3 regions of the Cobetia sp. 3AK genome follow, and region 1 is predicted to be linked to each of the others. Evidence: predicted binding sites of a transcription regulator. Region 1 holds the regulator's gene; each other region holds the start of a gene.
The links. Region 1 encodes sigma-54, which starts transcription at its own class of promoters, with help from an activator protein. Its sites were predicted from a motif close to TGGCACNNNNNTTGCTNT; they were not measured.
Positions count from the first base shown of each region.

Region 2: a site for sigma-54 is predicted at 1,907-1,924, ahead of QD228_RS04040 (HAD-IIB family hydrolase). Genes of this name have one in related genera too.
Region 3: a site for sigma-54 is predicted at 2,077-2,094, ahead of glnT (type III glutamate--ammonia ligase). Genes of this name have one in related genera too.

Region 1 is NZ_JARWKR010000001.1:470,952-475,144, reverse strand. Features, by position in the region: gene rapZ (RNase adapter RapZ) at 1-425, opposite strand, end outside; gene QD228_RS02065 (PTS sugar transporter subunit IIA) at 522-992, opposite strand; gene raiA (ribosome-associated translation inhibitor RaiA) at 1,002-1,310, opposite strand; gene QD228_RS02055 (RNA polymerase factor sigma-54) at 1,910-3,358, opposite strand; gene lptB (LPS export ABC transporter ATP-binding protein) at 3,695-4,193, opposite strand, start outside.
Region 2 is NZ_JARWKR010000002.1:361,288-365,480, forward strand. Features, by position in the region: gene QD228_RS04030 (TRAP transporter small permease) at 1-403, shown strand, start outside; gene QD228_RS04035 (TRAP transporter large permease subunit) at 403-1,704, shown strand; gene QD228_RS04040 (HAD-IIB family hydrolase) at 2,008-2,904, shown strand; gene QD228_RS04045 (glycosyl transferase) at 2,946-4,157, shown strand.
Region 3 is NZ_JARWKR010000008.1:13,948-18,140, forward strand. Features, by position in the region: gene QD228_RS12330 (XRE family transcriptional regulator) at 1-87, opposite strand, end outside; gene QD228_RS12335 (aminomethyltransferase family protein) at 417-1,562, opposite strand; gene glnT (type III glutamate--ammonia ligase) at 2,249-3,583, shown strand; gene QD228_RS12345 (glutamine amidotransferase family protein) at 3,701-4,193, shown strand, end outside.

The DNA.
Region 1 (4,193 bases):
GTCGAGTCGATGACCAGATCCGCCTTCTGACGAATCGGGGCCAGTGTCTGCTGCTCGATCTCGATGGCCTCGGCCAGCGTGCGGTCATTGTCGCGGGTCAGCGGATGACGGCGGCGGGTCGCGGAATAGCGTTCGAGCAGGACACGGGAGTCCGTGGTCAGGTAGACGACCTGCACATCCATGCCGCTCTGACGAACGCTGTCGAGCAGTTCAGGGAAGCGACTCAGGGCATCGGGGAGGTTGCGCGCGTCAATGGAGACCGCGATGCGCCGGCGGGTGGGGCTGTCCTTTTCCAGCTGCTCGACCAATGGTGCCAGCAGCATGCCGGGCAGATTGTCGATGGCATAGTAGCCAATGTCTTCCAGCGCCTGGAGGGCAATCGATTTGCCGGAACCGGAGCGACCACTGATGATCACGATCTTCATGGAGTGCTCTCCCAGGGCGAGGTCAGCATGAGGTGAAAGCGGAGGGTGCCTGAGGCCAGTCAGCGACAAGCCCGGAGCGAGTCCGGGCTTGCAGGTTCAGCGCGCCGGCAATTCGGCGATGGCCGAGGTCAGGGCATCGAACAATGCTCGCTGACTGTCTGCCTGGCGCAATGCTGCCCGGTTGGTGGGCGAGTTGAGCAGTTCCGCCACCTGGCCGAGCAGAGTGAGATGGGTGTCATCTGCCTCCTCGGGGACCAGCAGCACGAACAGCAGATCGATGGGTTCGCCATCGATGGCGTCAAAGTCGATGGGGTCACCGAGCTTCATGAACGCCGCGATGGGGGTCTTGCAGTGTGGACTGCGTGCATGTGGCACGGCCACGCCGTGGCCGATACCCGTCGAACCCAGTCTCTCGCGCCCGATCAGGCGCGAGAAGACTTCCTGGCTGTCCAGGCTGGGAATGTTCTGAGCAATGAAGGTGCTGAAGAATTCCAGCACCCGCTTCTTGCTCCCCCCGGGGACGCCGTAGAGCGTGCGCTCGGGGGGAAGAATCTGATCAAGTGTCATGGCAGAAGGTCAACGGGTCCCGGTGCCCTGAGAGCGAGCCTGGGACTTTTCCTTGTGTTTGACCAGCTGGCGGTCCAGCTTGTCGGCGAGCGCGTCGATGGCAGCGTACATGTTGGGGTCTTCTGCCAGGGCATGGAGGTCGGCGCCAGCGGCGTGCAGGGTGCAGGCAGCTTGTTGGCGTTCCTTCTCGATCGACAGTGTCACCTGAACATTGGTGATGTTGTCGTAATGCCGTTCGAGGCGAGCGAGCTTCTCGTTGACATAATCGCGGAGAGGATCGGTGAGTTCCACATGATGCCCGGTGATATTCACTTGCATGGACACGCTCCTTTATCCAGCGGGTTGCCTTTGAATTGTAACCCTTTTTGACTGCGAGCAAACCCTGATTGAACGCGCGGCCACTTTCTGACTCCGGCCATGGTCTCGTGGCGATCATCTGCTGGCGAGAGCGGCGGTGCCGGTGTACCGAGCGTCTACCCCGACAATGCCCAAGCTTTGAACAAAGATCAACGCTGCGCTGCATCGTGGGGCAAGGCTTGTCTTCAACCCAGCGAGGGATATCAGCAGGTTCTTCATGAGCATCGCCTCGCATCACGGACGGAATGGGGCTCGAGAAACCGGCCGTTTGTGGCCAATGTCAGCATTTACGTCGACGTTCGTGTGGCAGGAGTCGGTGGCGACCCCTGGCTATCTGTCCGTGGGATGTGAGGGAAAAAGAAAGCACTCTGGAGAAAAGTGGCAGGAAAAATAGGCAATTGGGGGCGTGAAGTCACTCACGCAGTCGCAAGGACAGGCATTGCCAACCGGTATTCAGACGACCGATTGGCAGATGATGCCAGGATGGCAGGTGCAAGGGGGCGAGCTTCAGCGCTCCGACGTGTGGAGCCCGCTGGCTTGCGGGTATCCGTTATCGAGACTCACGCCAAGCGCTTGCGCTCGCTGGAGGAGGGGATGCCCATGGCCTCGCGATACTTGGCGACCGTCCGGCGCGCTACCTCGATGCCATCACTGGCCAGCAGATCCACCAGGCGTGAGTCGGACAATGGCTTGCGCGCCGGTTCTTCCGAGATCAGCTTGCGAATGCGCGCGCGGATCGCGGTGCTGGAGTGCGCGTCACCGTTGCCGCTGCCACCCACCTGACTCGAGAAGAAGAACTTGAGTTCGAACACGCCTCTCGGGGTGTGGATATATTTCTGGGTGGTCACCCGCGAGATGGTGGATTCGTGCATCTCGACCACTTCCGCGATGTTGGCGAGGATCAGCGGCTTCATGCCTTCTTCCCCCTGCTCGAGGAAGTCGATCTGGCGCGCCATGATCTCGCGGCCCACCTTGAGCAGGGTGTCGTTGCGTGAGGACAGGCTCTTCATCAGCCAGCGGGCTTCCTGAAGATTGTCCTTGAGGAAGGTGTTGTCCGCGGACTTGTCGGCCCGCTTGATGAGGGCGGCATATTCCGGCTGGATACGCAGCTTGGGCAGCGCTTCCGGGTTGAGCTCGACCTGCCAGCCGTGACGCGTATGACGGACCAGCAGGTCCGGGATGACGTAATCACTGGCAGGCTCGCCCCAGGCGGACGCTGGGCGCGGGTCGAGCGCCCGTACCAGACGAATGACGTGATCCAGCTCATCATCATCCAGGCTCAGGCGACGCTTGAGCAGCTTGCGATCGTCATTGCCCAGTGCCTCGAGGAATTGCCGCACCAGACGGCGGGCCTGGGCCAGCAGTGGCAGATCGTCCGGCAGCAGGGCCAGCTGAAGCAGCAGGCATTCCCGCAGGTCTCGAGCGAACACACCGGTGGGATCGAACTGCTGAAGGCGCAGCAGGACCTGCTCGAGTTCCGACGCCTTGAGGCCGGGCAGTCCCTGACCTCGCAGGCCATCGACCAGTTCGTCCAGGCTCATGCTCAGGTAGCCGGCCCCATCCACCGCATCGATCAGACTCTCCGCCATCTGGCGTTCACGCGCATCGAGGTCCGTCATCGCCAGCTGCCAGCGCAGATGGTCCTGCAGGCTTTCGACACTGGTGTTGCGATCGAAGTCCGGCCCGTCCTCGCTCGAGCTTCCGCTGCCGGAACTGGTCAGGCTGCCTGCGTGATCCTGGTAGAGGTCCGACCAGTCACTGTCGAGAGGGTATTCTTCAGGAATCTCGCTGTTGGTCTCGGAGGTGGAGATCTCGCTCTTGTCCTGTGTCTCCGCGACATCCAGCGACTCGTATTCCTCGTCAAGCTCCAGCATGGGGTTTGACTCGAGCGCCTGCTGTATCTCCTGACGCAGGTCCAGCGTCGACAACTGCAGCAGCTGGATCGCTTGCTGAAGTTGCGGGGTCATGGTCAGGGAAGTGCCGAGTCGAAGCTGCAAGGTGGGTTTCATGGGGTCTGTCATTCACGGCAAAGGAACGTGCATCTACGCTATACCGTGGGTCGGGGCACTGACAAGGGGCAGTCGAGAATATTCAAGCAACTTGCATGCCATGTTGCCACCAAGGTGGTATGGACGTCATGCATTCGAGTGAGGTGTGGCAGAGCAGGAAGGTTCACGGGGAGATCACGCAAGCGCATGTCGAGGCGCTTGCGTGAGGGGGCGGGGAACGAGGCCCCGACAGTGAAGCAGGAAGTGGCGGGTGCTGGAGGGTGCTGGTGAGAGCAGAAGAGGTCGGACGGCTCTCGTCAGGCTGACGGCTCTCACCAGGCTGACGGCACTCTCGGGCTAGAGCTTGAACTCATGGCCCAGGTAGACATCACGCACCTGCTGGTTGGCGAGGATGGTGTCGGCGTCGCCATGCGCGATGATCTGACCATCGCCCACGATGTAGGCGGTATCGCAGATGTCGAGTGTCTCGCGCACGTTGTGGTCGGTGATCAGCACCCCGATGCCGCGGTCACGCAGCTGGCGCACGATGCTCTTGATCTCGCCCACCGAGATGGGGTCCACGCCGGCAAACGGCTCATCTAGCAGCACGAAGTCTGGCTCGGTGGCCAGTGCGCGAGCGATCTCCACGCGGCGGCGCTCCCCGCCGGAAAGGCTCATGCCGGCACTGTCACGAATATGCGTGATGCTGAACTCGTTGAGCAGCTCCTCCAGGCGTGCCTTGCGTCCGTTGCGATCCAGATCCTTGCGCGTCTCGAGGATCGCCATGATGTTGTCGGACACCGAGAGCTTGCGGAAGATCGAGGCTTCCTGGGGCAGATAGCCGATGCCGGCGCGA
Region 2 (4,193 bases), on a different contig from region 1:
GCTGGGCGGGCCGGCGGCGCTGGCCAACAACCGCCACATTCGCGTGCGTGTGCTCTACGACCTGGTCGGCACGCGCTTTCGCTACGTGCTGGACTGCTTCAATGACGTGATGACGCTCGTGTTCTGCATGGCGATGAGTTACGCAGGCTGGGTCATGTTCTGGCGCGCCTCGCACAGCCCGCTGGGCGAATGGCAGCTGGAGCGCTCCGGTACCTCGTGGAACCCGCCGTTTCCGGCGCTGACCAAGGGGGTGATCCTGTTCGCGCTGGCGGTGATGACCCTGCAGGCGCTGTGGCATCTCTACCAGACCTTCTTCTCTCCCCGTCCGCCCGAAGGGGAAAGTGACGCCGCTGCCCACCCGGCACAAGAGACGCGTACCACGTCAGACAAGGAGCAGTGCTGATGGATATCGCAACGGCTACCATGCTGCTGGTCGGCGGCATCTTCGCGCTGCTGGTCACCGGCCTGCCGCTGGCCTTCGTCACCGGCCTGGTCGCGCTGGCCTACACCTTCGGCTGGTTCGGCCCGATGGCGCTGCCGCTGGTCACCAGTCGTGTCTATGGCTTCGTCACCGAGTATTCGCTGGTGGCGGTGCCGATGTTCGTGTTGATGGCCTCGCTGCTGGATCGCTCCGGCATCGCCAAGGACCTGTTCAATGCCATGCGCGTGATGGCCGGACGCCTGCCCGGCGGCGTGGCGATCCAGACCATCGTGGTGGCGTTCTTCCTGGCGGCGATGTCCGGCATCATCGGCGGCGAGATCGTGCTGCTGGGGATTCTGGCGCTGCCGCAGATGCTCCGGCTCGGCTATGACAAGCACATCGCCATCGGCGTGGTGTGTGCCGGGGGCTCGCTGGGCACCATGATGCCGCCCTCCATCGTGCTGATCATCTATGGCCTGATCGCCAACCAGTCGATTGCCGATCTGTTCACCGCGGCGATCACCCCGGCCATCGTGCTGATGGCAAGCTATATCCTCTATGTGCTGATCCGCTGCCTGCGCAATCCCGCGCTGGGGCCGGTGATGCCCGAGGAGGAACGGCGTGCCAGCTTCCAGAGCAAGCGTGAGCTGCTCAAGGCCGTCGGCGTGCCGGCGATCATCGCGGGACTGGTGCTGGGTTCCATCTATGGCGGGGTGGCCTCGGTGACGGAGGCAGCGGCGATGGGCAGCTTCGGCGTGCTGGTGGCGGTGATGCTGCGGGGTGAATTCTCCATCACCCTGATGCAGCGTGCGCTGTCCCAGACCATGAACACCTGCGGCATGATCATCTGGATCGGTATCGGGGCGGCGGCGCTGGTCGGGGTCTACAACCTGATGGGCGGCAACCGCTTCGTGTCGAGCATGATTCTCGGCCTCGATATCCCGCCACTGGCGATCATCATGGTGATGATGGCGATCCTGCTGCTGCTGGGTCTGTTCCTCGACTGGATCGGCATCGCGATGCTGACCCTGCCGATCTTCGTGCCGATCATCGTTCAGCTCGGCTATGACCCGGTATGGTTCGGCGTGCTGTTCGCGGTCAACATGCAGGTGTCCTTCCTGTCGCCTCCCTTCGGGCCTGCCGCCTTCTATCTGAAAGGCGTGGCACCGGAAGGCATCAGTCTCAAGGATATCTTCGTCTCGCTGCTGCCGTTCATCGCCATCCAGCTGTGCGTGCTGGCGATGTTGCTGCTGTGGCCGCAACTGTCACTGTGGCTGGTCTAGTCTCAACAGATGTTGCTGATGGCCGAAGACTCGACGCCCTCGCAGATGCGAGGGCGTCGTCGTTCGTGACGACAGGTTTGCGCTGCAATGTGGCGACGCGACATGCATCAGGGGATTTGTGCTCATTGTTGGTGCAAGCAAGCCGGCGGTGAATCAGAGTTGAGAGTTGAGAGGCCAGACTGTCATTGCGACTGCACCATCTTGGCACATTCCCTGCAATGCTCTTGGCAGGCTTGCCTGGCGCAACGAGACCGCACCGCGGGGATGCCTGGCACGCTGCAGCACTTCATGAGGAGAGTTCACATGTCAGAGACTCAAGCACCGCTGTTGTTGCTGACCGACCTGGATGGCTCGCTGCTGGACCATCACGATTACTCGCCGGGTCCGGCGCGCAGCTGGCTGACCCGCCTGCGTGCTCGCGGCGCCTGGGTCGTGCCCAATACCTCCAAGACCGCGGCTGAACTCACGCCCTTGATGCGCTCGCTGGGGCTGGCGGGTCAGCCCTGGATCGCCGAGAACGGAGGCGTCGTGGCGCTGCCGGCCTCCTGGCTCAGTGCCTATCCACTGGAGGAGGCCAGTGCCCCGGATGCGCACGGCCTGTGCCGTATCGCGGTGGCCATGCCGCGCCGCGCGATTCTCGAGGTGCTGGAGGGACTGAGCGAGGAATTCGCCTTTGAAGGCTTTGCCGCGATGTCGGTGGCAAGAATCAGCGAGCTGACGGGGCTGGGAGAGGCGGATGCGGCGCTGGCGGGGGAGCGTGATGCCAGTGAACCGCTGGTATGGCAGGACGCGCCGGAGCGCCTCGAGGAGTTCCGCACGCGCCTGGCCAGCCATGGCCTCAAGCTGACGCGGGGCGGGCGTTTCCATCATGTGACGGGCGACACTGACAAGGGGGTGGCGGCGCGCTATCTGATCGCGCGCTACCGGCTCTGTGAGCGGGTGCGTCCCTGGACACTGGGCTTCGGTGATGGCGCCAATGACCTGCCATTGCTGGCCGCGGTCGACAACGCTGTCCTGATCCCCGGCGTCGGTGATACCTCACAGCGCGATCGGGAGCTTGCCGAGTATCCGCTACTGGCGGATGAACGCCGCTGTTTTCGCGCCAATCACCCCGGGCCGCAGGGATGGGTCGAGGGATTACGTCACTGGCTGGCCAATGGCCAGCCGGAAGAATGGACATCCAGAGGCCTGCGCGCCTGACGCCTGCCTGATGCGTGTCTTCGGTATGACAAGGAGCTGACATGAGCGATTTTTACCAGAATGGCATCATCACCAACTTCCATAACCTGACCGACCGTCCGGTGGAGGACCTTGAAGCGGATCTGATGCGCTTCTCCCGCAAGCGGCCGATGAGCCTGATTCTGCCCTCGCTGTATTCCGAGCTGGAAGGCCCCGCGCTCAAGCACATCGTCGATGAGCTGGCGCAGGTGCCGTATCTCAGCGAGATCGTGATCGGGCTGGATCGTGCCGACCGCGACCAGTTCGAGCATGCCAAGGAGTTCTTCTCTCACCTGCCACAGCATCACCGTATCCTGTGGAACGACGGGCCGCGCCTGCGTGCACTGGATGAAGAGCTGACCGAGCATGGTCTGGCACCGATGGAGGCCGGCAAGGGGCGCAACGTCTGGTATTGCTCCGGTTACGTGCAGTCATCAGGCATCGCCGAGGCGGTGGCACTGCATGACTGCGATATCGTCACCTATGATCGCGGCCTGCTGGCGCGTCTGATCTACCCGGTCGCCCATCCGCAGTTCAACTACGAATTCTGCAAGGGCTACTATTCGCGCATCGCTCAGGGCAAGCTCAATGGGCGCGTGGCACGTCTGATGGTCACGCCGTTGATCCGTGCGCTCAAGAAGGTCTATGGCCCGCTGCCGTATCTGGATTATCTCGACAGCTATCGTTATCCGCTGTCCGGTGAGTTCTCGATGCGCACCGACGTGCTGGCGGACATTCGCATCCCCAGCGACTGGGGGCTGGAGATCGGCGTGCTGTCCGAGGTGCATCGCAACTATTCCACCAAGCGTCTGTGCCAGGTGGACATCGCCGATGCCTATGATCACAAGCATCAGCCGCTGTCCGAGGAAGATGCGCTGGGCGGCCTCAATCGCATGAGTCTGGATATCGCCAAGGCCATGTATCGCAAGCTGGCGACGCTGGGGGTCGAGATCCATGGCGAGACTTTCCGCACCATCAAGGCGACCTACTATCGCATCGCGCTGGATCTGATCGAGACCTATTACAACGACGCCGTCATGAATGGCCTGACGGTGGATCGTCACAGCGAGGAAGCGGCAGTGGAGCTGTTCGCCGCCAACATCATGGATGCCGGCAGCGCCTTCCTCGACAACCCGCGTGACAAGCCCTTCATTCCGAGCTGGAATCGGGTGCAGTCCGCGGTGCCGGACCTGCTCGAGCGCATGCATGAAGCGGTGGAGCTGGACAACCAGTAACGACACCTTTCACCAACCGCTTTCATGGGTCACGCA
Region 3 (4,193 bases), on a different contig from region 1:
AGCGGGGTCGGTCGCTGGTTCACGGGGCAGAGTGTCGGAGCTGTCCTGTTCCGACTTCTCGGAGGGAGCGGGGGATTTTCGCGGCATGATGACTCCTGTAGCGGAGAGGGTGGCAATGGGAAGGGGATGGCCGGCGAGGACACTGCATGTCCTTGTGAGGCATGCGGCGCATCGGCTCGCGGGCGGGGTATGGCGTGACATTACCAACTTTGCCGTCAACCCTCATCCTTGATGTCTGCCAAGGGGGCGGGAGTACCTTTCGAGAGTCCTTTTCAATCACCTGGCCTGGGTGTGAGGCAAGAGGCCTCCTCGACGTCACGTCGAGGAGGCCTCTTGCGTCTTGCGTTCGCAATGCGTCCTGACACTTCACCCGGTTATCACTGCAGGTCTTGCAGTGTCCGACATGGTGCGTGTGCTCAGCCGCGAGCCAGTCGCTTGGCCTTTTCCGGGTCATCGAAGGGCAGGGAATGGCTGATGGCCGAGAGGCTGGTCTCTCCGTCAGTGCCGGTCTTGAGGGTCAGCGGGGTGCCATGCTCGGCATAGCCGGGTTCGAGACGCGCCAGTGCCATGGAGCGATCGCTCAGGCGCGAGTACATGCCTTGGGTGATGACACCGACACACTTGCCGTCGGCGTAGATCTTGTCACCGATCTGGGCGACGTCTTTCGAGTCCAACAGCACGCCATAGACCTTGACGCGCTCCTTGCCCTGCAGCGCGAAGTGTTCGCTGGCGCCACGGAATTCGGTCTTGCCCGGGGAGACGGTGAAGTCCAGGCCCAGCTCCCACAGGGTGTCGCCCACCGGCTGGTCGGGATACGGGTAGGTTTCGGAATTGTCCGCCGGGTAGAACAGCAGGTGGCTCTCGACCCGCAGCCAGTCAAGGGTGCCGAAGCTGCACGGCTTGATGCCCATGTCGGCGCCATCTTCGAGAATCTGTTCCCACAGAGAGGGAGCGTCCTTGGCCTTGCAGAAGATCTCGTAGCCACGCTCGCCGGTGTAGCCGGTGCGCGAGATCATCACGTGGTAGCCGAACAGCTGGGTCTGCAGATGGTGGAAGTAACGCAGCTCACGGATGCCCGGCACATGACGCTCCAGAAAATCCACCGCGACCGGCCCCTGCAGTGACATGTCATGCATGTCGTCATCGAAGGTCAGGCTGACGGCGCGCCCCAGGGCACTCTTGGCCAGCATTTCATTCGCGGTGCCCGTGCCGTGCACCACGAGGTAGGAGTTCGGCGCCAGACAATAGACGATGCAGTCGTCGACGAACTTGCCGGCCTCATTCAAGACGCTGGCGTACACCGATTTGCCTGGATACAGCTTGGACATGTCCCGCGTGGTGACGTAATCCAGCACGGCCTGGGCGTGCGGGCCATTGCAGTGGATCTTCTTGAGCCCCGAGACATCCATCAGACCGGCGCGGGTGCGGATGGTCTCGTGGTCATCGGCCGTGTCCGAGACGGCGTAATTCCAGGCAGTGCCCATGCCATTCCAGTCTTCCAGCTCCGCGCCCAGCTTGCGGTGTTGTTCGGCCAATGCCGAGATGCGCCATGAATTCGCCATGCGTCCCTTTCTCCTGTGAGTCGTGCTGCCTAGCGTAAGTGGGTGGTGCCGTAGTCCTGCTGGTGCCGGCGGAGATGGCGCGCAAGACGCGCATTCGCCGCAGGAGGTGTTGTTGTTCTGTTGCCTCTTCAGGCGCCTCTTCAGGCGCTTCACAAGGGCTTGTGCCTGCTGCTTGCCTTGCCTGATCGCATGAGTGTCGATTCTTGAAAGGAAAGAAACATTCCTCATGGTTAAGCAAGGGGCTTGCCAATTCCGTCAAAGGCCATGGCCACGGCAACCCTTGAGCGAGTCAGGCGGCGATTGGCAGCACGAATTCGGGCGTGAATATCAGCGCTTTGCGTCATGCTGGTGCGAAGAGGGAGTTCTGGGCACCGAAATGATGCCTATTTCGAGAAACGGGCAGGAATTTACTCAGGGTCACCTGGCGTTTTCTGTGGGGTAAAACGAGCTCGGAAAATAAATTCCCATGCAAAACAGGAGGTTGATGAAAAGTTCTGGGCGGCAGCTGGCGAAATGGCATGCTGCATGCTTTTCTTTGAGGGAAATAAAGTTGACCAGCAGGAATCACAAAAACTCGTTTCATCCGCTATCTTGGCGTGGCGTGTCACCACAAGGGGTCAGGTTTCCCGGGGTGGCAGACAGTGTCGAGGGAGATGGAACCCGGTCCGCTCTCAGAGGAAACCCAGATGTCACCCGAAAAGGCGCAACAGTTCATCAAGGATCACGATATTCGCTACTTGCTGGCGCAGTTCGTGGATATTCATGGCGCTGCCAAGACCAAGTCCGTGCCGGCCAATTGCCTGATGGATGTGGTCGAGAAGGGCGCCGGCTTTGCCGGCTTCGCCGTCAGTGGTCTCGGCATGTCGCCGGAGGGGCCGGACTTCATGGCGCGGGGGGATCTGGACTCGCTGTGCCTGGTGCCGTGGCAGCCGGGCTATGCGCGCATGGCCTGTGATGGCTACGTCAATGGGCAACCGTTCGCCAACGACAGCCGTGTGGTACTGCTCAAGCAGCTGGAGCGCCTGAAGGAGAAGGGCTGGACGCTCAATACTGGGCTGGAGCCGGAATTCTCGCTGTTCCGCCGGGGGGAAGCGGGTGAGCTGTTGCCGGTGGATGAGAGCGATACCCTCGCCAAGCCCTGCTACGACTACAAGGGCCTGTCACGTTCGCGTGAATTCCTCGAGCGTCTGGTCGAATCGCTGCAGGCGGTGGACTTCGACGTCTATCAGATCGATCACGAGGACGCCAATGGCCAGTTCGAGATCAACTACACCTACAGCGATGCGCTGACCTCGGCAGACCGCTTCACCTTCGTGCGCATGGCTGCCGGCGAGATCGCCAATGATCTGGGCATGGTGTGCTCCTTCATGCCCAAGCCCCTGGCGGACCGCCCGGGCAACGGCATGCACTTCCACCTGTCCGTGTGTGATGACACCGGCCGCAATCTGTTTGGCGATGACTCCGATTCCCAGGGCATGGGCCTGTCGCCGCTGGCGTATCACTTCCTCGGCGGTCTGCTGGCGCATGCCCCGGCGCTGTGTGCCTTTGCCGCGCCGACCGTCAATTCCTACAAGCGTCTAGTCGGCGGCGGCAGCACCAGCGGCGCGACCTGGGCGCCGGTCTTCATCGCCTACGGGGACAACAACCGCTCGGCCATGGTGCGTGTGCCCTACGGTCGCCTCGAGTTCCGCCTGCCGGACGCCGGCTGCAACCCCTATCTCGTGCACGCCGCCATCATCGCCGCGGGGCTGGATGGCGTGGCGCGCAAGCTGGATCCGGGCACGCCCCACAACATCAATCTCTACTCGCTGACCCCGAGCGAATGCGCCGAGAAGGGCATCGAGACGCTGCCGCAGAATCTCTCGCTGGCCATCGATGCGCTCGAGGCGGACAGCATTCTGCGCGAGAGCCTGGGCGAGGGGATCTGCGCCGAGTTCATGCGCCTCAAGCGCGAGGAATGGCGGGACTACAACGCCCAGGTCAGTGAGTGGGAAGTCAAACGCTACGCCGAATTCTTCTGATCTCATCCGGCGGCGCTCGCGGATCTCGCGGGTCATGTCAGACGAGGGTCGCCACTGTCACCACCACGCTCAAGACACCAGGCAGGAGTCGCCTCCTGCCCGTGAGAGGACATCACCATGTGTGGAATCGTAGGGCTTTATCTCAAGAACCCGGCGCTGGAGTCGCGCCTGGGGGAGCTGTTCGAGCCGATGTTGATCGCGATGACCGATCGCGGCCCGGACAGCGCTGGCTTCGCCATTTATGGCGACGAATTTGACGCTGGCATCAAGCTGACGCTGCAAAGCGATGGTGTCGATGAGGATTGGGACGCGATCGCCAAGGGCCTGGGCGAGCAGGTCGGCACGGTGGCGGACTGGTTCAGCAATGCCAGTGTCGCGGTATTCAAGATCGCCGGGGAAGAGAGTGCCGTGCGCAGCTGGCTTGCCGACAGTGCCCCGCAGATTCGCGTATTGAGCGTGGGGCAGAGCATCGAAATCCTCAAGGCAGTGGGCCTGCCGGCCCATATCGCCAGCCTCTATGGTCTCAAGGGCATGCAGGGCAGCCACATCATCGGCCATACCCGCATGGCGACCGAAAGCGCCGTGACCCTGCAGGGCAGCCACCCGTTCT